Nodosilinea sp. FACHB-141: one gene and its partner. The protein of the gene in region 1 binds, or shares a complex with, the protein of each later gene. Links are inferred from orthologs where the notes say so. Each region holds a gene or a part of one and is shown on either strand. Other genes may lie near its edges. The genes, in order: H6F59_RS21990 and ureC.

Region 1 (11,661 bases):
CAACGGAGGGCTTTTCCTGGAAAGACTTGACCCGTCCTTCGGCATCGGTGACCACGACCCCATAGCTGGGCACCTGCTTGAGGGGCACGGTCTTGGTAATAATGGTGGCGATGGAGCCCTTTTCGCGGTGGCGACGCACGGCCTCGGTGAGGTCGAGGTTGATCAGCGCATCGCCGCAGAGCACCACAAAGGTGTCGTCAAAAAAGGGCGAAAAGTCTTGAATCTTGCGCATCCCTCCGGCAGAGCCGATGGCGTCGCCCACCAGTTCGCCATTTTCTTCAATGCGGCCCTCGAAGGAGTAGGCCAGCTCAACCCCAAAGCGCTGCCCATCGCGAAAGTAGCCCTCAATTTCGTTGGCTAAGTGGCTAACGTTCACCATAATCTGGTCGAACCCGTGCTGGCGCAGCAGTTCGAGCAAGAACTCCATCACCGGTTTCTGCATGATCGGAATCATGGGCTTGGGAATGGTGTAGGTGATGGGCCGTACACGGGTGCCTTTACCGGCAGCCAAGATCATGGCTTTCATATGAATAGGATCCTTAAAATTTATGGGGGTATGATCTGTAGAGCGGTTTTTCTAGTGAGGGTTATAACCGACTAACTAGAAAAAGCTCGAAATAACGTCAACCTAGGGCAATTGCACTTGGTCATGCTAACAGCGCCCCAAACCAGAGCACTGGTAACCCATTAACCTTCAACGAGTTCTTACACTTTCCTTTAAAATAGCCCGGCATTCTTAGAAACGGTGATCTTCGTCACTGCTTCTTCGTCTTAGTCAGGCAGAATAAAGGCCGGCAGTTCGGCCTCTGCTGCGGTGAGAGGGGCGCGATTAAGATTTCTGACCCGTAAATCGCCGTAGAACTGATCTTGACCCAGCTCTACCTTCGACTGGGCCGAGAGAAACAGCAGCCCCCAAAACACGCCCACCTTTTCGTGGACGGCGGCGGCGTGGGGGGTATCAAAGTCGTGGGCATCTTCGAGATCGGCGGGCTTAAACTGGGGCCAGTGCTCTAGCAGCAGCTCAAAGTCGATCCACAGGGTGTCTTCGCCCAACTCGTCCCAGTACTGATCGAGGAAGGCTTCGAGGGCGGCAGCGATTTCAGAGAGGTTTTCTTGGTGGGCTAGCTGGGCGATCGCCCGCACGGCCTGGCGCTGGGGCTGGGGTCGAGCGCGTCGTGCCCGCAGGCGCGGGGTGTGGTCGGCCATCACTGTGGCCATGGTCTCGAGCTGCTGAATCAGCTCGTGGAGCGTGACCTGCCGCCGTTGGGGAATAGGGGCGACGGCGCGACGGTGCAGGTGCCGCTCTAGATTGCGGGGCAGGGGCACCAAATCGGGCAATTCTTCTTCCCAGATCTCTTCGGGGTTAGCTTCGGCCTCGGCTTCAGCTTCGGCCCGCACCATGGTGTCGGCCTTGAGCAGTACCAGCATGGAGGCGTAAAGAAATCCTTGACCCGACTCAGATAGATTAGCTTCGTAGGGGGTGCGGCCCTGGCTGGCCAAGGCTTCGGCCTGGCTCTTGAGCAGCGATAGGAAGCGATCGATCACATCGATCACCTTGACATCCCACGGGTCGATTTCGCCCTGATCGGCCAGGTCGATGAGAAATGCGATCGCAGTTTGAGCCAGGGACGATGACATAGATCGGGCGGTGCAAAAGCTTAGAGATCGCTAGACAGCCCCCGCTGTCTAAGTCGCCATGACGCGGCTATCGGCCCATGATAGCTCAAAGGCCCGTTTTACCTAACGACTCTATTACCGCATTGATTACCGCCTGGCCCCAGATTGTCGCCGTTGCCCCGCACCCGAGGATCACGAAACCGGCCTTGGCGATTTGTATTGGCTCAAGGCTGAATGGAGAGCCGTAGGAGAGCGGCAGCGCAACTAGCAAAGCGCCTAGGGCAGCACCCCCGGCAAACCGCGAGGCCCACCTGAGGGGTGAGCGTTGAGCAATCTGAGTAGGGTCATCGTCGCTAGACATCATGACGCTTTTTCTAGCACAACATCAGCTAAATCATAACAACTGAGGTCAATGACGATCTTGCCTACCCCTCCGGCTCCGCTGGCCTTACCTAAGCAACTGCTTCCCCATCTTCGACCTGAGCGGCGGGCAGCAGCAGGCTCTGTTCTTCGAGCTTGACCTGATAGCGCTGCACGTCCTGCTCCAGTTCCTGAATGCGAATTTCGCGCTGCTGCACCTGCTTGCCAAAGGACATGTAGCCTTGCACCTGCGCCCAAACGCTAAACACCCAGGCAAACACCGCGCCGATGCCCATAGCCATAATTAGCTCGACGCACAGCGGAGCTTCTACATCCAGGCCAGGAGCAATGTGAATTAGTACCCGCTCAGTGTTCTCAATGCCAAATAGCACCAGGGCTAGGGCAATCACAAAGATAACGACGAAATTTATCTGCCTCATGGCTCTGGGCCTCCCATCGCTAGTCAAAATCGCTAGGTCTATTTAACCAGGCAAGTTTTGTTTTTGGGTAAAGGTTTTTAGGAAATGAGAGGTGAATAAAGTCAAGAGATGAGGAAGATGGGGAAGGTGAGGGAGTTTGGGTTCTGTTGGCCTAGCGGCTCTATGAAGTCGAAGGAAAAAGGGTGAGGGCTTGCTTAGGGGGTGGGGATCTTGGGTTTGAAGATGCGATAGCGGAGGCCATAGCCAGCGAGCACTAGGGCTGTTATGCCGAGGGTGCCGAGGGCGATCGCGTTGGGCAACCAAAAGGTGGCATCAATAGAGGTGATCTGGCCTGGCTCAAGCTGCCAAGTGGCTCCGGTGGCGTCTTGCTGGGTAGGAGGGGTGGCAGTAGGAGCAAGTTGGGCTAGGCCCCAGGGCACTTGCAGCCGAAAGTGCAGGTCAGCCCAAGGGGCCAAATCAGCCGAATCATCCTGGTTGGGGGGTAGCTGGCTCAGGTCGAGGGTGTAGGTGAGGTGGGTGCGGCTGGCCAGCAGCCAGTTGGTTTGGTCGATGTCTAAGGTAAAGGGGACAGGCTCCCAGCCGGGCAGTTGTAGGTAGGTAGGACGGTCTGGGAGGGACAGTTCTTCGGCAGGGACGGATTCAATATCTGAGTCGGTGGCACTAGCAAAGAGCTGCTGAAAGCGATCGCCCAGGTCGGCGGCGGTACCAAAGGGCACAGTGAGGGTAATAGCCTGCGGGCTTTGGCTGAGTTGGCCACCGAGGGGGCGCGATCGCACCTTCAGATCCTCCAGCCAAGGTTCGAGGGTGGGCTGGGCCAGGGCGGCACCGCGATCGCTCAGAGCAATCGTCTGCGATAGTTGGCCGTGGCTCTGGTGGTCAAAGCGCAGGGTGAGGTCGTAGCGCAGGCAGCCGCTCAGTAGCAGGGGCAGCAGCAGCAGCAGCGTTTTCTGGAGAGGTCGCTTCGCGAATTGCCTCAGAATAATTCGAATAGGTTTCATTAGCCTTCGGTAAGCCCCTGCGCTATGTGCCAAAATCACTCAAAATCAATCTTTGTGCCCAGTTTCATAGCTCTGGCCAAAGCTATACCATTAGAGCCATAGATTCAACGTAGCCGGTAGCGTTGTATGAATGACCTTTCCCCAGCCTCTACGACCGCCTGGCATACGGTTGGTATCGACCAGGCTTTGCGTCAGTTAGACAGCAACGACGATACCGGCCTTACGGCTCAAGCGGTGCTCGATCGCCGCCAAAAGTACGGCCCCAACGAGCTAGAAGAAATTGGCGGCCGCCCCGCCTGGCGCATTCTGCTCGACCAGTTCACTAACATCATGCTGCTGATGTTGATGGCGGTGGCGGTAGTGTCGGGGGTGCTCTCCTATAGAGATCAAGAATTTCCTAAGGATGCGATCGCGATTTTTGCGATCGTCATTCTCAATGGCGTGCTGGGCTATCTGCAAGAGAGCCGGGCTGAGAAAGCCCTAGCTGCCCTGAAGCAAATGGCGTCGCCCAGCGTGCGGGTGCAGCGCGACGGACGCCTGCAAGAGGTGCCCTCCCAAGATCTCGTGCCCGGCGACATTATGCTGCTCGAAGCCGGTGACCAGGTGGCTGCCGACGGTCGTCTGCTAGAGGCCAGCAACCTTCAGCTGCGCGAGTCTGCCCTGACCGGCGAAGCCCAAGGGGTCAACAAACAGGCTACTCGCACCCTGGCGGCTGATACAAGCCTAGCCGATCGCAAGAACCTGGTGTTTCAGGGCACGGAGGTAGCGCAGGGCCGAGGTCGCGTACTGGTAACCGGCACCGGCATGAAAACCGAGCTGGGCCGCATTGCCGCCATGCTGCAAGGGGTTGAAACCGAGCCCACTCCGCTACAGCAGCGTATGACCCAGTTGGGCAATGTGCTGGTTAGCGGGTCGCTGACCCTAGTGGCGATCGTCGTAGGCGCTGGCGTGTTTTTTGGCGGTTGGGGAGCCTTTGAACGTCTGCTAGAGGTGGCCCTAAGTATGGCCGTGGCGGTGGTGCCCGAAGGCCTGCCGGCGGTGATTACCGTCACCCTAGCGATTGGCACCCAGCGCATGGTGCGCCGCCAGGCCCTCATTCGTCGCCTGCCTGCGGTGGAAACCCTGGGCTCTGTCACCACGATTTGCTCTGACAAAACCGGCACCTTAACCCAAAACAAAATGGTGGTGCAGCGGGTGCGCACCCTCTCCCAATCGCTGCAAATTACTGGGGAGGGTTACGCCCCTGAGGGTGAGTTTGTCAGTGAAGGGCAGCCGTTAGACCCTCGCCAGGTAACCGACGTTGGTCTGCTGCTGGTAGACGGTCTGCTGTGCAACGATTCTGTGCTGCAAAAGGAGGGGGGCGATTGGGCAATCATGGGCGACCCCACCGAGGGAGCCCTGGTAGTGATGGCGGCTAAAAGCGGCCTCGATCGCCATCGCCTGGGCCACGAATTGCAGCGGGTCGTAGAGTTTCCCTTTTCGTCAGAGCGCAAGCGCATGAGCGTGGTGTTTAGCGGCGTACATGCCCTCGCCGCCGATCTGACCCTGCCCAAAGCCCTGGCTAACGCCCCCTACCTCATGCTGGCCAAGGGATCGCCAGAAATGCTGCTTGAATGCTGCACCAGCGGCCTGAAGGGGACAGAGCAGTTTGAGCTGGATCAGGAGACGCGATCGCGCATTCTGGCCGACAGTGCTGCTATGGCTGCCCAGGGGTTGCGGGTACTGGGCTTTGCCTATCGCTCCATCACCACCGTGCCCAATGAGGGCGACCCCGATCTGGCCGAGCGAGATCTAGTGTGGCTGGGCCTGGTGGGCATGATCGACGCCCTGCGGCCCGAGGTGCGGGTGGCGGTGCAGCGTTGTCGGGTCGCTGGCATTCGCCCCATGATGATTACCGGCGACCACCAGCTGACCGCTATGGCGATCGCCCAAGACCTGGGCATTGCCGATGCCGATGCTCGCTCTCTCAGCGGCGCTGAGCTGGAAGCCATGAGCCAGGCCGAGCTAGAGGCCGTGGTCAAAGAGGTCAATATCTACGCCCGAGTGTCGCCTGAGCACAAGCTCCGCATTGTCAAAGCTCTGCAAAAAGACCACCAAATCGTCGCCATGACCGGCGATGGCGTCAACGATGCCCCAGCCCTCAAACAGGCCGAAATTGGCATTGCTATGGGCATTACCGGCACCGACGTGAGCAAAGAGGCCAGTGACATGGTGTTGCTCGACGACAACTTTGCCACCATCGTCGCCGCCACCGAAGAGGGTCGGGTGGTCTACACCAACATTCGCCGGTTTGTGAAATACATTCTCGGCTCTAACATTGGCGAACTGCTTACCATTGCCCTCTCGCCGCTGCTGCTACCGATTTTGGATGTGCCCCTGAGCCCGCTGCAAATTTTGTGGATGAACCTGGTCACTGACGGCTTCCCGGCCCTGGCCCTGGCGGTAGAACCCGCCGAACCCGACGTGATGGAGCAGCCGCCCCACGACCCCCAGGAGGGCATTTTTGCCCGTGGGCTAGGGGCCTATATGCTGCGCATAGGCATTGTGTTTGCCATTATCTCGGTGTCGATGATGGTGTGGGCCTACCAGCACGCCCAGCAGGGCGGCGACCCCGATCGCTGGAAGACGATGGTGTTTACTACCCTCTGTCTGGCTCAGATGGGCCATGCGATCGCCGTGCGCTCTGGCAGTCGCCTCACGATAGAGATGTCGCCCTGGTCAAACCCCTTTGTGCTGGGGGCTGTGCTTCTCACCTGCGTGCTCCAGCTCATGCTGATCTACGTAGAGCCCCTGCGGAATTTCTTTGGCACCCACCTGCTTAGTTCCTTCGAACTGCTGATCTGCTTTGGCTTTAGCACCCTGCTGTTTGTCTGGGTCGAAGCCGAAAAAATCTACCGCCGCATCCGAGGCAAAGTCGTGAGGGACTAGCGTTATTCACTCAATCACCCCTCTACATCATGGGCCTGACCAAGGCCCTTGCCTCTCCGGCTGGCTTCACTAAAGCTCCACTAAAATAGTAGTAAACCTCCCTCTTTTCGCTATGTTCAGCACCACTGTCACCGACACTGGGCAGATAACTTTGCCTGACGAAATTCGGCAGCATCTCAAACTCGTCAGCGGCAGTCGGGTCGAGTTCGTCATTGACGAAAGCGGCCAGGTCAAAATCTTTCCCCTCACCGTTGCCATAGAAACCTTGTCAGGCATCCTGCGTCGGCCTAATACCTCCCCCGCTACCCAAGATGACATGGATGCTGCCGTTTCTGAGGGAGCTAATGATTGGGCTTGATACCAACATCCTGGTTCGCTACCTTACCCGTGACCACGAGCCGCAATGGCAGCAAGCCTCTGAGGTCATTCAGCAAAACCAACCCTGCTTTATTGCCAACATCGTTTTGTGCGAACTCGTTTGGGTGCTTAGAGGCGCCAAATATCGCTTTCAGAAAACTGAAGTGGTCGATATTCTAGAGGCAATGCTCCACAGCGCTGCCTTTGAGTTTGAAAACCGTTCAACCCTTGACCAAGCCCTTCAGCGATATAAACAGGGCAAAGCAGATTTTTCTGATTACCTGATTGGAGCCGTCTCTCGGCAGGCGGGTTGTACAGAAACCGCAAGCTTCGACGGTAAGTTGAAGGGAGAAAAGGGATTTCAGTGCTTGGATTAGCGTCTCTAGCTAACGCTGCGTGGTGATGGGAACACAATGCTGATGTGTTCCCAAGGCTGTCTACCACCGCTGATTTCGATCATTAATTCTTCCTCAAATCGCCTTCCCTATGCCTTTAAAGCTCCAACAGAGCCGTGAGGCATGGGGAAGGTCAACAATCAGGTCATCTTGCAGAAAATTCCCCAATATCCGCCATCACAAGCACAATTGTTTACCCCATTTTTCTAAAGGAGGCAGGGGAGATAACCCGAGTATCTTCATCATGGTAAATGCCTACAATTAGGGACTACAGTGCCCCTTCGACCTGGGCATTAAACCCGTAGACCCGTCGCTCCCCAGCCAACGGCACCAAAGTTACGTCGCGCTCATCGCCCGGCTCAAAGCGCACGGCGGTACCGGCAGGAATATCGAGCCGCATACCCCGGGCCTGGTCGCGGTCGAAGCTCAGCGCCGCATTCACCTCAAAAAAGTGAAAGTGGGAGCCAACCTGAATGGGGCGATCGCCCGTATTGGCCACCGCCAGCGTTACCGTCTCTTTGCCCGCGTTCAGCTCAATTTCGCCCTCGGCGGGCAATAGTTCTCCGGGAATCATGACGGGCCTCCTAGGTTGGCAATTAAGTCTTGGCGCTTTTGCTGAAGCGATCGCTCAACTCTGGGCAGGGTTTCCTCTAGCTCACGGCGAGCCACGCCCTCAGGCTCAGCCTCTAGCAGGTGGTTGAGGGCCATCAAATGGGCCGTATCGAGGGCGGTTTCTGCCGGCACCTTGACGGTAGGAACCACCCCTGTACCGTCCCAGTTTCTGCCGGTGGTGGGGTTGATCGCCTGGCCCGTGGGCATAAACACCCAAAAGTGGTCGTGCAGGCGAAAGCCCCGCCCTGGGTTAGCCCCGCCGCGCGTGGTTTCGCCCACCACGGCTCCGCGCTTCAGCACTTGCAGGTTGTAGGCAAATTCCTCCGCCGCCGAAAAGGTCTCAGGGCTAGTGAGGGCAAAGACGGGCTTGTCGAGGTAGCGCTGCCCCGGCACGTAGGGCACCGTCCACCACTGGTGGGTTTCGTCGGTCTCGCTCCAGTACAAGTCGTTGAGGTGAACGGGTGGATGGGCGGGAAGTAGATAGCTGCACAGCAGCGCCACTGTAGCTGGGGAGCCCCCCTGGTTGTGGCGCAGGTCAAAGATGAGGGCGTCGGTATGGGCCACCAGGGTCATGGCAGCGGCCAGGGTGGCGCCGGCAAACTCTGGCGGCTCAAAGCTAAAAAGCTGAATGTAGCCTACGTTGCCCGGCAGACGCTCAACTTTATTGAAGTCAAAATTGCGGCGACGACTGGCCTGGTACTGGCGCTCGATCTCGGCGGCGTCGGGCGCTGTGTCAGGCTCCAGGTGGGGCAAAGGGGCAGGGCTGAAATGCAGGCGCAGGTTGCGATCGCCGCTCATCTGCTGAAGCTGAGCCGTTAGCGTATCGGCCAGCTGCTGCCCGCCAGTCAAGTCGCCGTAACCTCCTGCCTCTAAGCGCTGCTCAAGGTCGTTCTGAATTTTTTCTGCCACCTCTGGAAACACGTAGGCATCGAGCTGGGTGACCAGGGCTCCCAGCACGGCCTCGATCGCCTCAGCATCTAGCACAATATCCCCTGGGTTAGAGCCAGAAACAGCCATGGATTGCCCTACCGAATGGGTTCGTGAACAGTAACTAGCTTGGTGCCGTCGGGGAAGGTAGCCTCCACCTGCACGTCGTGAATCATCTCCGCCACTCCATCCATGACCTCGGCTCGGCTAAGCAAGGTAGTGCCGTAGCTCATTAGGTCGGCCACAGTGCGCCCATCGCGCGCCCCCTCCAAAATGGCCGCAGAAATGTAGGCAACGGCCTCGGGATGGTTGAGCTTCAGTCCGCGGTCTTTACGGCGTTCGGCCACCAGGGCAGCGGTAAAAATTAGCAGCTTGTCTTTTTCCTGGGGGGTCAGTTGCATGGGGCAAGATGCGATCGCAGGGTACAGAGCTAACCGTAAGCTTTCAAGGTTTTGGGCGGCTTGTCAACCAAGGCCTTCACCTGATTGAGTTCTGGCTTCAAAATTAAAGCTTAAGCCATCGGCGCCAGGGTAATAACTACGTTAGTCTGCTGGTGAGAAACAATCAAAACGTTCTAACATCTAGCCCCCAAGACCCGCTAGAACCCCTATTTGGTAACCCCTGCCTATGACCGCGCCGCAGCTTGAGATCTTGTCCGACAAGCCTGCCCTGGTGCAGCGGGCCCTAGCCCTGGTGGTCGAGGCCATCCACAGCGCCGTAGCCGACCACGATTACTGCACCCTGGCCCTGGCTGGTGGCAGCACCCCCAAACCCCTCTACAGCGGCCTGGCCGAGCAAGATCTGCCCTGGGAAAAACTCTACATTTTTTGGGGTGACGAGCGCTATGTGCCCCTCGACCACCCCGATAGCAACGGGGGCATGGCCAAGGCTGCCTGGCTCGACCGGGTACCCATTCCACCCGATCACATTCTCTATGCCCCTACCCTAGAGGGGGATCCAGCGGCCTCGGCCCGCCAGTACGAGGCGATGGTCAAGTCGATTTTTGGCGGGCTTCAGGGCCTTGGCCCCGATCAGGTGCCCCGCTTTGACCTCATTTTGTTGGGTATGGGCGATGACGGCCACACGGCCTCCCTCTTTCCCCACACCGAGGCGCTGGGGGTCAACGATCGCTTGATTACCGTGGGCCAAAAGGGCATCGACCCTCGCCTCACCTTTACCGCCCCGCTGATTAACCACAGCCACCGGGTCATGTTTTTGGTGGCCGGGTCCGACAAGCAGGCTGCCCTAAGCCAAGTCTTTGCGACCGATGGCGACGACGAGGCCTATCCCTCCCGGATGGTACGCCCCCAGGGAGAACTGCGCTGGCTGCTCGATCGCTCAGCGGTGGGCGACCTTGACTTGGCAGCAATGGTCCCTAACTAAAGCTTTCAACCAGGGGTTTCACTCCTCTCTGAATTGCTGCGGTGCTGAACTATTATCTAAGCAGGCTGCTCGACAGTCCTGGAGATAAATGGCGTCTGCCGACCGTCAGCGGCTGAGAATCCTAAAATGGGGGTTGGGCTTCGTCAGACTCTTCTATGATTAGACACTACAGGGATCGTTTTTGATTGAGTAATGTGATTACCCTCTCGCTGCTCCATCCTCTCCACAAAACTCCAGTGCAGAGCTGGTCTTTTGATCAAGAATCGGTGATTCGCATTGGTCGATCGACCGATAATAACGTGGTTCTATACAGCGCTGTGGTCTCTCGCCACCACGTTGAAATTCACCGCACCGACAATGGCTGGGCGGTGAAAAGCATCGGTACCAACGGTACCTATCTCGATGGTCGTCGCATTACCGAAGTCCCTGTAGAAGATGGCATTGTGATTCGCCTGGCGCGATCGGGGCCTAACATTCAAATTCACATGTCTGAAGAAAAGCGCGACCCCCTCAAGGAATTGCTCAGCCGTCGCCGCACCGAAGACCTTAAAGACCACGACCACGGCACCCAGAGCGAGCCCCACGACGAAGAACGCGCTCTGCCCCACCAAACCACCGTCATCAACCAGTAGAAGGTGAAGGTTTTCTCAGTTTAGGAACGCAATTACAAAGGCGGGGGGCGGTCAAACTGACCGCCCCCCGCCTTTGTGTCCTACCCGCTTGAGCCGGGCTCTAAAGAGCGGTCTTGAGCAGGTCAGCTCTGTCGGTTTTTTCCCAGGTGAAGTCGGGCAGCTCGCGACCAAAGTGGCCGTAGGCAGCCGTCTGCTGATAAATTGGGCGACGCAGATCGAGCATGTCGATTAAGCCCTGGGGGCGCAGGTCAAAGTGTTTGCGCACTAGCTCTGCGATCGCCCCGTCAGAAATCTTGCCCGTGCCAAAGGTGTTAATTGAGATCGAGGTGGGCTGAGCCACTCCGATAGCGTAGGAGACCTGAATTTCGCAGCGCTCGGCTAGGCCCGCCGCCACAATATTTTTAGCAACATAGCGCCCGGCATAGGCCGCCGAGCGATCGACCTTGGTGGGATCTTTGCCCGAGAATGCGCCGCCACCATGGCGAGCCATGCCGCCGTAGGTATCAACAATAATTTTGCGCCCGGTGAGGCCGCAGTCGCCGACGGGGCCGCCAATGATGAACTGCCCTGTGGGGTTGATGTGATATTGGGTATCGGCGTGGAGCCAGCTGTTGGGCAGCACCGGTTTAATGATTTCTTCCATCACCGCTTCGCGGATGTCAGCTTGAGAAATATCGGGGTCGTGCTGGGTCGAGAGCACCACCGCTTCCACCGCCACCGGTTTTAGATGCTCGTAGCGCAGGGTAATCTGGCTCTTGGCATCGGGGCGCAGCCAGGGCAACACGCCGTGTTTACGCAGGTAGGCCTGCCGCTCTACCAGCCGGTGGGCGTAGTAAATTGGGGCGGGCATAAGGGTATCGGTTTCGTTGGTGGCGTAGCCAAACATCAACCCCTGGTCGCCTGCGCCCAGATCTTTGTCGGTGGCCACATCGACGCCCATGGCGATGTCAGAGGACTGTTTGCCAATGGCGTTAAGCACCGCGCAGGAGGCTCCGTCAAAGCCTACATCGGA
Region 2 (11,560 bases), on another replicon or contig:
ACGACGACAGCTAGAGGCCGGGCTACAGCAGGCCCAAACCCGGCTTCAAACTCGGCTCGAAGAACTCGCCGCCGCTGCCCAGCAGCTCCAACAGGACCAGGTGAACCCGCCTCAACTAGTAGCGACTGCCCAGGAGGTGTCAAAGACCCTGAGCTATCTAGAGCAGCGCCGGGCTTACCAGGAGCAGGTGCGCGAAAAGGGACTAGAGCGGCGCAGCTTTATGGAGGTGCTTCAGTCTAATCAGCGCGCCTGCGAAACCCAGATTGCTCAAATTGGCCAAAAGCTAGGCATGCTGTCTCAACCGGAGGCCGTCTGCCCCCTGTGCGATCGCGCCCTCAAGCCTCGTCACCGCGCCCTGGTTGAAGGTCGTCATCGCCAGCAGCAGCAAGAACTGCAGGAAGAGATTTGGGTCATTCGCGAGCAGCTAGCTGTTTCAGAGCGCGAAATTCAGGTGCTGCGGCAGGAGTATCGAGCGGTCGAAGCCGAACTGGAGGCCTACGCCCCAGTGCTTCAAAAGCAGGGCCAGCTCACAGCAGAGATGGCCTCCCAAGCCACCGTCCACGAGCGGCTTCAGGCCCTAGAGGCCGAGCAGCAGCGCCTAGAGCAGTCCCTAACCGAGAACCAGTACGCCCTCGACCTACGCACGGAGCTGCACCAGATCAACAACACCCTGGCCCAGCTAGCCTACGACGATCGCGACCATGCCCTGACCCGGGGCCAGGTCAATCGGCTGCGCTGGGCTGAGATCAAGCACCACGAGCTCGTCCAGGCAAAACGCAGACGGCAGCAGCTCGAGCGGCGGCAGCAGCAGCTTAAGGCCGACCAAACTGCCCTTGAGACTGACCTGGCCCAGCTTCAGGTTGGCACCCAAGGCCAGGCCTTAGCGGCAGCCCAAGCCGCCCTTGAGCAGTTCAGTTACCGCATTGACCATCACCAAAAGGTGCGCCAGGCCATGCTAGCAGCCCAAGTCTGGCGACAGCGCCACCGGGAGCTAGAAGCAGCCCGCCAGCAACAACCCCAGCGACAGGTTCAGATCGAGGGACTTCAGGCCCAGGAGCGGCAGCAGCGCCAGGAACTAGAGCAGTTGAGCGCAGCGATCGCCGCCCTAGAGGAGCAGCACCAGGCCTTAGCCTACGATGCGAATGCTCTAGAACAGTTAGAGCGGGCGATCGCTGCCCGTCAGCACCAGCGCGATGCCCTGCTGGCCCAGCTAGGTGCCCTGGGCCAGGCCCGCCAGCACCTCGATGACCTGCACCAGGGGCTAGCCCAAAAGCAACAAGAGTTGGCCGCCGTACGCCAGCGCCAGCGGGTCTACCAAGAATTAGCACAGGCCTTTGGCCACAACGGCATCCAGGCGCTGATGATCGAAAACCTGCTGCCCCAGCTAGAGGCCGAAACCAACAACCTGCTAGGCCGCCTGAGTGCTCACCAGCTTCATGTGCAGTTTGCTACCCAGCGGGCCACTAAGCGCGGCCAAGGGGTCATCGACACGCTAGATATTCTGATTGCCGACGCCCAGGGCACCCGCCCCTACGAAACCTACTCGGGCGGCGAGGCGTTTCGGGTCAACTTTGCCCTGCGGCTAGCCCTGGCCCGACTATTAGCCCAGCGATCAGGCTTAGCGCTACAGCTGCTCGTCATCGATGAAGGCTTTGGCACCCAGGATCAGCAGGGGTGCGATCGCCTAATTGCAGCCATCAATGCGATCGCGGCTGACTTTGCCTGCATTCTGACCGTTACCCACATTCCCCATTTTCGAGCGGCCTTTCAAACCCGCATCGATGTGACGAAAACCCCTCAGGGATCGCAGCTCTCTCTCTCAGCCTAGAACTAGCTCAGATTCCGTAAACCTTTAAGTAGCTTCTCAGATTTTTATTAACATTCTTTTTAGATTTTAAGAATTTCCCCTTTGGTCAGTCCAGAAATATGTCTTCTGGAATGCAATATGACCCAGTCAATCGCCTTAATCTATAGGGGTAAGAGCCTACGGGACCAAGGAGGACTGAGTATTAATAACCATTCACGACCTCCTTCATAAATGTTACAGTTGTTTACATATTCCATTAACAACCTTTTACCTATGAGCTTTGTTGGACCCCTTTTAGAAGTTGGTATTGCTGCTGTTGCTGCCGGTCTCATTCTCAAGCGTCAGGCTGAGGAAGCGGCTCTAGAGTCTGAGCCTATTCCAGTGCCGGTGCGCTCTCGCCGCTAGGCTTCGAGCCAACCGTCATCCCTGTGCTAGACAACTACTGCTTTTCTGGGCTTTGAGCCCTGCCGTTCCCCGTCGCTCTCTCCCCACTGTGCCGCTATGAGAACTGTGCAAAATTCCACCGACCTAGTTCGCACTTACCTAAAAGAAATCGGTAAGGTGCCTCTGCTCACCCACGAAGAAGAGATCGTGCTGGGTAAGCAGGTGCAAAAGCTGTCGGCCTTAGAGGCTAAGCGGCAGGTTTTAGAAGAGACAGCCGGCCACGGTCTGACCCTAGAGCAGTGGGCCAGCGCGGTCAACATGCCCCTACCTGAACTCAAGGCGATTGTGCGCGATGGCAACCTAGCCAAGCGCAAGATGGTAGAAGCCAACCTGCGCCTCGTGGTCTCGGTGGCCAAGAAGTATATCAAGCGCAACGTCGACCTACTGGACCTGATTCAGGAAGGCACCATCGGTATGCAGCGCGGGGTGGAAAAGTTTGACCCCACCAAAGGCTATCGTTTCTCTACCTACGCCTACTGGTGGATTCGCCAAGCGATTACCCGCGCCATCGCGGAGAAAAGCCGCACCATTCGCCTGCCCATTCACATCACCGAAAAGCTCAACAAGCTCAAGAAAGCCCAACGCACCCTGTCTCAGCGTTACGGGCGAGCGGCCACGGTGGCTGAGCTAGCCATCGAGTGCGACCTGACTGCCAAGCAGGTGCGCGACTACCTAGAAAAGTCTCGCCAGCCCCTCTCCCTAGACCTCAAAGTGGGAGACAACCAGGACACCGAACTGGGTGAACTGCTCGAAGACGATGGCCCTTCGCCAGAAGACTTTGCCACCCAGGTCTCACTGCGCCAGGATTTGGAGCGGCTGATGGGCGATCTGACTCCCCAACAGCGAGAGGTGCTTTCCCTTCGCTTCGGTTTGTCCGACGGCAAGACTATGACTTTGGCCAAGATTGGTGATCTGCTCTCCATTAGCCGTGAGCGAGTGCGCCAGATTGAGCGCGAAGCCTTGACTAAACTGCGCAAGCGCCAGTCTGACATCCGCGAATACCTAGCTAGCTAAGGAACTGCGCTTCTTGCAGGGTTGCAACGCGCATCCCATTGAACTTATAGCCTGAGGGAAAATCCCCTCGGGCTATCTTTTTGGCCTTGGGCAGAGTGCTGGGCGGAGGGAGGGCTTCTGCGCGCCAAGTTTGACAACCGTAGCCCAATTGACCAAACCGGGGAGATCCCGCATTCTAGAGTGGTTCTAGCTAGATTCGCCCCAACTGAGGAGTCCCCATGAGCTATCGCATGGACCGCCGTGCCTATGCCGAAACCTTCGGCCCGACGGTGGGCGATCGCATTCGCTTAGCCGACACCGAGCTCATCATCGAAGTCGAGCAGGACTTTACCACCTATGGGGACGAGGTGAAATTTGGCGGCGGCAAAGTTATCCGCGATGGCATGGGGCAGTCGCCGATCGGACGCGACGCGGGCGCGGTAGATATGGTGATCACCAACGCCCTGATTTTGGACTGGTGGGGCATTGTTAAGGCCGACATCGGCATTAAAGACGGCAAAATCGACAAAATTGGTAAGGCGGGCAACCCCTACATTCAAGACAATGTCGACATCATCATTGGCCCCGGCACCGAGGTAGTGGCTGGAGAAGGCATGATCGTCACCGCTGGGGGTATTGACAGCCACATTCACTTCATTTGCCCTCAGCAGATCGACACCGCGATCGCCTCCGGCATCACCACCATGATCGGCGGCGGCACCGGCCCTGCTACCGGTACCAACGCCACAACCTGCACCCCTGGCGCCTGGAACATCTGGCGCATGCTGCAAGCCGCCGACGCCTTTCCCATGAACCTAGGCTTTTTGGGCAAGGGCAACAGTGCTCAGCCGGAAGGATTGGCGGAACAGGTGAAAGCCGGCGCCATGGGCCTCAAGCTCCACGAAGACTGGGGCACCACCCCTGCTACCATCGATACCTGTCTTGGAGTAGCCGACGAGTACGATGTCCAAGTGGCGATCCACTCCGATACTCTCAACGAGGCGGGCTTTGTCGAAGATACCATTGCCGCCTTCAAAAATCGGGTGATTCACACCTACCACACCGAAGGGGCTGGCGGTGGCCACGCGCCGGACATCATTAAAGTGTGCGGCGAGGCCAACGTGCTGCCGTCGTCGACTAACCCCACCCGGCCCTACACCCGCAACACCCTCGACGAACACCTCGACATGCTGATGGTGTGCCACCACCTCAGCCCCAGCATTCCCGAAGATATTGCCTTCGCCGAGTCGCGCATTCGCCGCGAAACCATTGCCGCCGAGGACATTCTCCACGACCTTGGTGCCTTCAGCATGATCTCTTCCGACTCCCAGGCCATGGGCCGAGTGGGGGAGGTGGTGATTCGCACCTGGCAAACCGCCCACAAAATGAAGGTGCAGCGGGGGCCGCTAGCGGAGGATTCTGATCGCAACGACAACCACCGGGCCAAGCGCTACGTGGCCAAATACACCATCAATCCCGCTATCACCCACGGCATCGCTAACCACGTAGGTTCTATCGAAGCGGGCAAACTAGCCGATATTTGCCTATGGCGGCCTGCCTTTTTTGGGGTGAAGCCCGAAATCGTGATCAAGGGCGGTTTGATTGCCTGGGCGCAGATGGGCGATGCCAACGCTAGTATTCCGACGCCGCAGCCGGTACACATGCGGCCTATGTTTGGCAGCTACGGGGGGGCGATCACTGCCACCTCCCTCACCTTTATTTCTCAAGCTGCGATGGATCTGGGCATTCCTGAACAGATTGGCATCGCTAAATCTACCGCTGCTGTGGCGAACTGCCGCAGCCTCAGCAAGGCCGACATGAAGCTCAACGCCTATCAGCCCCACATGGAGGTCAACGTCGAAACCTACGAAGTGCGAGCTGATGGCGAATTGCTGACCTGTGAACCGGCTGAGGTTCTACCCATGGCCCAGCGATACTTCTTGTTTTGATGCCGTTGAATCAAAACAAGTCCCAACGGGTCGAGCTAGGGTTGGCAAGCAGCTGCTGACGATAAGGGCGATCGCTCAACTGAAAAACACCAGTAATTAAGCCAAAAATTTGTTGGAAGGCATCTACAATGGCCTAGATGCCTCAAAGTAGAATAACGGCAAACTGAAGCTCGTACCCAGGCAGTTGAGGCAGAGCAAATGACAGCCAGCAGCAATCCATTAGGGTCATTAGATAACCGGACAGATCGGGCCGGAGCACGGGGCGACAAAACGCTGTCTAAGCCGGCATTGGTAGTTGGGACTAAGCTAGAACGCAGTTATAGACAGTGGTGAGGTCACCTGCTACATCCCAAAACGCCTTAGCATCCGACCTTGAATCACTACGCAAGTTCCCCAAAGCAAAAACAACTTGTAGCTATCATAAGTTTGTTGCGAATGTCATTAAGCAGTGGCAGATTTTCAAGTGTCCACAGTACAATAAAATGGTACTGAAACCTTTGTTTCAGTTCACTCCTCACACCACACTCCGCCCAGGCCATTGGTCTGGGCGGTTCCTTATTTAAAGGACCTTTAGCCCGAAAATGCTGAAATATGGCTAGTTTAGCCGAGTTAGCACCCATCCCCTCGGTAGATATTGATCCCTCGCCTAAGAAGCCGGGGATTGGCTATGATAAGATTGCGTGTGGTTAATAACGGCAAGGAACACAAGGCATGGCAGCCGCTCAGGTAACAGACTCTACGTTTAAGCAAGAAGTTCTTGAAAGCACCGTTCCCGTACTGGTTGATTTCTGGGCTCCCTGGTGTGGCCCTTGCCGTATGGTGGCTCCGGTAGTCGAAGAAATTTCTGAGCAGTACGACGGCCAAATCAAAGTCGTTAAGGTCAATACCGACGAGAATCCGAGCGTGGCCAGCCAGTATGGGATTCGCAGCATCCCCACTCTGATGATTTTCAAAGAGGGGCAGCGGGTTGACATGGTAGTGGGCGCCGTACCCAAAACCACCTTGGCAAACACCCTTGAGAAGTATCTCTAAGCTCACCTTTCTCTGCCTAAAGCTACTCAAGACCAGCCGCATGGCGTGACGGGGGCGATCGCTTCAACCTTTGCACCAAGTTTCAGCAGAGGAACGTCGTCGCAGGTTTAGTCACTAGCTTATTAACATCTGATACAGCCCTCTAGCGTTGGTTAGTCTCTCGCTAGAGGGTTTTTGCACGGCAGGGGGCAAAATTGTCGCTAGAATAGGGTGCTGCCTCTATGGACCCAACGGCGTATGGTTGCGCTTCCCTCAAATTTACCCTCTAGCCTTCAAGCCGATTTGGCCGCGGTGTTTGAGCAATTGTCTCACTTAGAGCATGGCAAGCTCATTCGCCAGGTGCTAGAGACCATTCTGCGGATGATGGGACGGGAGGCAGACCGACTCGACTGGAAGATTTTGAATTCTGCTTTGCTGGATATGGAGCAGGGATTTCAGGTCTTTTACCCCTACCGGCATACCCGCAAAATTACTATCTTTGGCTCGGCTCGTACAGGGGCGATCAGCCTCGATTATCAACTGGCCGAGAAGTTTGCCAAGCAGATCACCGAGCTGGGCTTTATGGTTATGACCGGTGCTGGGGGCGGCATCATGGAGGCGGGTAACGCCGGAGCTGGTGCAGAGCAATCCTTTGGATTAAACATTCAGCTACCCTTTGAGCAAGGCGCTAACCCAGTGATGGAGGGCGACCCTAAGCTGATCAATTTCAAGTATTTCTTTACTCGCAAGCTGTTTTTCCTGCGCGAAAGCGATGCCCTGGTGCTGTTTCCAGGAGGGTTTGGCACCCAAGACGAAGCCTTTGAGTCGCTAACGCTTATTCAGACTGGCAAGGCCGACCCCATGCCCGTTGTCATGGTCGATCATCCTGGCGGTAACTACTGGCAGGGGTGGGATAGCTACATTCGCGAGCACCTGCTGAGCCGAGGGTTAATTAGCCCCGACGACCCTAGCTTGTACACCATCACCGACAATGTCGATGACGCCTGCCACGCCATCAGCAGTTTTTATCGGGTATATCATTCCTGTCGCTATACCAGCGATCGCCTCATCATTCGTCTCAAGAGCGATCTCCCCGATGGCGCTGTCGACCTGCTTAACCAAGAATTTGGCGACGTTTTGGCCAAAGGAAAAATTGAAAAGTCTGCCGCCCTAGCCGAAGAGCAGAAAGACGCAACTGTCGCTTTGCCACGGTTAGTGATGCACTTCAACAACCGCGACTTTGGCAGGCTGCACCAGTTGATCTGGCGGCTCAACGACCTAGGCGACCATCGTCCCGAGGCCCAGCACCCCGAGCAGAAGTAGGTGATGTCGGTGGGTGGATGGATAGGCGGGTGGTCATCCCTCCTCTATTTCAGCGTGTTTTCACGCTAGTAATTCTTCACTCCTGCACTTGCCTATTCACTTACCCACTACCCACCGACTCCCCAATGACCCAGGTTCAAGCGTTTTTGGAGCAGCTTTACCACAAGTTTAAGGGAGTTTCTGAAGGGCGAGTAGCGTCTTATATTCCCGAGCTGGCGCGGGCTAACCCCGACTGGTTTGGCATTAGCATTGTCACCCTCGACGGCCGCACCTACGAGGTCGGGGATGTGGCGCAAAAATTTACCATTCAATCGATTTCAAAGGTGTTTGTCTACGCCATGGCCCTAGAGGACTATGGCCGGGAAAAGCTGCTCAAAAAAGTGGGGGTGGAGCCCACTGGGGATCCATTCAATTCCTTAATTCGGCTAGATGAGGACTCTAAGCGCCCGGATAACCCAATGGTGAATGCGGGAGCGATCGCCACCACCGGACTGATCCCAGGCAAAGACCCCGCAGAACGCCTCAACCGGCTGCTGGCCATGTTTCAGCGCTATGTTGGCGACGAGGTATTTGTCGATGTATCGACCTTCATATCGGAGCGCTCCACTGGCCACCGCAACCGGGCTATGGCCCACCTAATGCTCAACTTCGGCATGATTGACCAGCCCATCGATGAAGCGCTCGACCTGTACTTTCAGCAGTGTGCGGTGCTGGTTACGGCCCATGACCTGGCAGTGATGGCCGCCACTCTAGCTAACCAGGGCGTTAACCCCATCACTGGGCAGCGGGCAGTGGGGGCCGAGCATGTGCGCGACATTCTCAGCGTTATGTATACCTGTGGCATGTATAACTTCGCTGGGGAGTGGGCCTTTCGGGTCGGTATTCCGGCCAAGAGCGGGGTCTCAGGCGGCATTCTCGCCGTCGTGCCAAACCAGGCTGGCATCGCCGTGTTTTCGCCGCCCCTCGACAGTCGCGGCAACAGCGTTCGTGGGCTCAAGGTTTTTGAGGCTCTGTCCCGAGAATACGGGTTTCATCTGTTTGACCTGTCTTTGGGCCACTGCCGCTTTGCCCAGGCTATTCAACCCGTAGATGCCGTAGCCTTAGATGCTTAGCCCCCTGATTGCTCACACCAGGGATAGCTCTGGCTTTTGACCGGGCTGCACCAGGCTGGGCCGTTCTGTGGCGGGCTTAGTGACAAACTCCACCACTTTGCCCAAATCCTTGAACATCTTGCTTTCGATGTCGCGGCGATAAGCCTCGACGACTGAGGTGGCACGGAAGTAGCGCAGCGCGTCAGTGAGGTACTGCACATGGCGTTCCTCATCCTTGAGCACTGATTCGAGCGCGGCCCGAGTGGCGATGAGATGGTCAGGTAGAGCCTTGAGAATGCAGCGAAAGCCCCGTACCCCCAGTTCTTCCGCTAGCAACACGCTGGCCAACAGGTGGGGCAAGGGGGCAGCCGCTAAATCATCGACCTGGTGATAACGCCGCATGGAGGACTCGCCCACGCTAGAAAGCGAGTGCTGGGCAGCTTCGCTGTCTAAATCAATAAAGTAACCCTCGCGCTCAACGGCCTTGGTAAAGATCTGAGCGTGACGCACCTCATCGCTGACGTGGCGCTGCATCTGCTCATCAAGCCAGAGAGGGATCTCGGCTGCTTTGGCAGAGCGAATGTGGGCGACGGTGCGACTACCTTCAGCCTCTTGCAGCGCTAGGGAGGCAAACAGGTGAGGCCGCCGCTGGGGATTGGCGGTGCTCTGGCTGTAGTAAATGGCGCTAAAGCCGATGAATAAATAGTGCTGGAGCATGGCGAGGAGAAATTTGGGGCATGGATCCTGTTGGCTATTGTAGAAACTTCTGACTGTTTGTGCTGCCTGTTTAATGCATGAAGCCGCAGCGACCTAAGTCACTACGGCTTTGAAATTATTGAGAACAAGGTTCAGCGGACAATTATTCCGGTTCGCCCACCAGGCCAGTTGAGGTTGCCGGCCCAATACACTCATTCTCTAAGCTAAATCCTCTTCCTCATCAAGGCCGGCGCTCACGGTTGCAACCGGGGATGGGGGTTCAGCGGGATCTGGGGGCTCAGCTGGGGCCGGCGGACCGCTGGGGGTTGGAGGCTCAACTGGGGCTGGCGGACCACTGGGAGTGGGAGGTTCAACTGGGGTAGGGAAGGGAGGTGTTATGGGTGGGGCAGGAACAGGCGAAATGGCGGGCTGCGGCTCTGGTTCCGGAATGCCCAGCTGCTGACGAGCCTGGGCTAGCAGATAAGATGTGCTCGACTGAACGGTATCAAGCAGGGCCTGACCAGTAGAAGTCATCGATTGGGCGTCAGTGCTGGGGTCTTTTTCGCTGAGGCCAATGTACCAGGCGCGGGTGCTGCGCCCTAGGCCAACCGCAGTACGGTAAAACCATTCGGCCCCCACAAAGGCTAGGCAAACAACTAGCCACAGCAGCAGGCCCACTTCGCGCAGAATATCCCAGGTGCGGGCAAGGGCTTTCTTGTAAATGTCGCCTGTGTCGGTGGAAAACAATAGCTGGCTAACAGTATTGGCCTGCTCTTTGATCGTATCCATAGGTTTAACTCTCTAATAGCTGGGCACGGTTGGGGTAACGATAGCCCTCTGCTGACATAGTAGGTGTGGAGTCTATAGGGTGGCTATGGCAGGGTTAGCCCCAGACCAAGCTGGACTATTATGCCCCCTCGCTCCAGACTTTTTTAAGCACCTGATCGGGGGAAATGTCGGCCAAAGTACCGGTGGAGGAGGTTAGGGTAACCAAGCGATCTGCGCCTGCGGTGATGGTCTGGACTTGGCTATTGCCAGAGAATAGCCCCAGGGTGTAGACGTTGAGGGCGATCGCCAGCGGTAGAGGATATCCCTCTACCGCTATCAATAGGTTAGCGGCGGCAATCAATGCTGCCGTCTGTCCTGGGGTTTCAGGTCGCAAAACCTTAAGATTAGGGACGGCACTGGCGATCGCAGCGGTTTGAGGGGCCGCATCGTCGGTTTGTAGCAAGGCCAGAGGCATATCGGGCTGGCGCTGCTGAAAGTCTTTGAGGATGGCGATCCAGCTTTCAGTGGGGTAGGTGGGGCCGCTAGCAGTGGTGCCGGGGTACACCAACACATAGCCATTTGTGAGCCCGTTGCCCTGACGCAGGTTGTCTACGACGGTCAGGTCTTTGCGGGGAACATTCACGGAAAGGGCAGGAGGCGTACCGGTGACGTTGATCAGCTTAAGCAGATCGCCGTGGTGATCTATCTCAGCGGCGCGGGGAGCCGTTGAGGTTAGCAGCAAGTTGTTGGCAGACCCGCTGTAGCCCAAACGAGTGGGCACACCACTCAGCCACAGCAGCAGGGCAATGGACCAGGAGTCGGTCAGGGTGAGGGCAACATCGAATTCGCGATCGCGCACAATCCCTAACAGGTTGGCCCAGTCGGCAGGGCTGTTACTGGCCTCAAAGTTGTAGGGCACAACTTCGTCAACCCCCTTAGAGAGCTGGTAAATAGCTGTAGCGCTAGGGGCCGCAACTACTGATACCTCAGCGTTTTCGAAGCTATCTTTGATCTGATTGATGACCGGAAAGAAGCTCAGCTGCGTCTCCGTTTCTCCTGGAACAAGAGCCAGTACCCGCATATGTTACGTCCATGCCTGTTCGCAAGTATTGTAGTGGAACCTGGCCAAGGTTTAGGGGATATATGGCTTACAAAATGAATTAAATTTCACCACAGGGAATAAAAATCCCCCAATTTGCTCAGCCCGTTATGGTTTTGCCCTGTGTCTATGTCCCCTGTTCATGTGCTTATCCCCGCCGCCGGCAGCGGTCGTCGCATGGGGGCCGATCGCAACAAAGTGCTCCTCGATCTGCTTGGGCTTCCCATCATTGCCTGGACTTTAAAAGCCGCCGCTCAAGCCGAGGCTGTGGTTTGGATCGGGGTGATTTGCCAAGCGGGCGATCGCCCCACCCTAGAAACCATTGCCAATTCGCTGAACCTATCCAAACCAGTGGCCTTCATCGACGGCGGCACGACTC

Evidence for each region.
Region 2: the proteins of H6F59_RS21990 (region 1) and ureC are in contact, whole or in part, in a crystal structure (PDB 6ZO0), measured with the Sporosarcina pasteurii proteins. The link is inferred for Nodosilinea sp. FACHB-141 from one-to-one orthologs. Residues at the interface, in WP_115364121.1 of Sporosarcina pasteurii: Val2, Pro3, Gly4, Glu5, Tyr6, Arg7, Val8, Ala9, Glu10, Gly11, Glu12, Ile13, Glu14, Ile15, Asn16, Arg19, Gly37, Ser38, His39, Ile40, Arg60, Asn62, Ile63, Pro64, Ser65, Gly66, Thr67, Leu84, Gly85, Gly86; in WP_115362090.1 of Sporosarcina pasteurii: Met1, Lys2, Ile3, Asn4, Arg5, Gln6, Tyr8, Ala9, Tyr12, Gly13, Pro14, Thr15, Val16, Gly17, Asp18, Gln19, Val20, Arg21, Ala23, Asp24, Asp26, Trp28, Thr37, Tyr38, Gly39, Asp40, Glu41, Asn43, Gly47, Lys48.

Annotation. Positions count from the first base shown.
Region 1 is NZ_JACJPP010000021.1:236,989-248,649, reverse strand. The notes cover bases 6,017-9,012. They hold H6F59_RS21990 (urease subunit beta), read right to left. Parts: upstream 7,670-9,012; coding sequence 7,364-7,669; downstream 6,017-7,363. Other genes in these bases: H6F59_RS21980 (urease subunit gamma), read right to left, coding at 8,733-9,012; H6F59_RS21985 (S41 family peptidase), read right to left, coding at 7,666-8,724; H6F59_RS21995 (PIN domain-containing protein), read left to right, coding at 6,688-7,077; H6F59_RS22000 (AbrB/MazE/SpoVT family DNA-binding domain-containing protein), read left to right, coding at 6,456-6,701; H6F59_RS22005 (cation-translocating P-type ATPase), read left to right, coding at 6,017-6,343. Outside these bases: H6F59_RS22030 (sugar phosphate nucleotidyltransferase), read right to left, coding at 1-526; H6F59_RS22025 (segregation/condensation protein A), read right to left, coding at 772-1,638; H6F59_RS22020 (hypothetical protein), read right to left, coding at 1,724-1,981; H6F59_RS22015 (lipopolysaccharide assembly protein LapA domain-containing protein), read right to left, coding at 2,070-2,417; H6F59_RS22010 (DUF3153 domain-containing protein), read right to left, coding at 2,612-3,415; more of H6F59_RS22005, read left to right, coding at 3,542-6,016; more of H6F59_RS21980, read right to left, coding at 9,013-9,035; pgl (6-phosphogluconolactonase), read left to right, coding at 9,262-10,017; H6F59_RS21970 (FHA domain-containing protein), read left to right, coding at 10,212-10,649; metK (methionine adenosyltransferase), read right to left, coding at 10,750-11,661.
Region 2 is NZ_JACJPP010000013.1:474,931-486,490, forward strand. Bases 2,944-5,838 are described here. They hold ureC (urease subunit alpha), read left to right. Parts: upstream 2,944-3,483; coding sequence 3,484-5,193; downstream 5,194-5,838. Other genes in these bases: H6F59_RS15970 (RNA polymerase sigma factor, RpoD/SigA family), read left to right, coding at 2,944-3,265. In the rest of the region: H6F59_RS15965 (AAA family ATPase), read left to right, coding at 1-1,828; H6F59_RS26785 (hypothetical protein), read left to right, coding at 2,081-2,212; more of H6F59_RS15970, read left to right, coding at 2,309-2,943; trxA (thioredoxin), read left to right, coding at 5,905-6,225; H6F59_RS15985 (TIGR00730 family Rossman fold protein), read left to right, coding at 6,463-7,527; glsA (glutaminase A), read left to right, coding at 7,653-8,639; H6F59_RS15995 (ferritin-like domain-containing protein), read right to left, coding at 8,652-9,335; H6F59_RS26790 (hypothetical protein), read right to left, coding at 9,534-10,103; H6F59_RS16005 (glycosyltransferase family 9 protein), read right to left, coding at 10,222-11,163; ispD (2-C-methyl-D-erythritol 4-phosphate cytidylyltransferase), read left to right, coding at 11,311-11,560.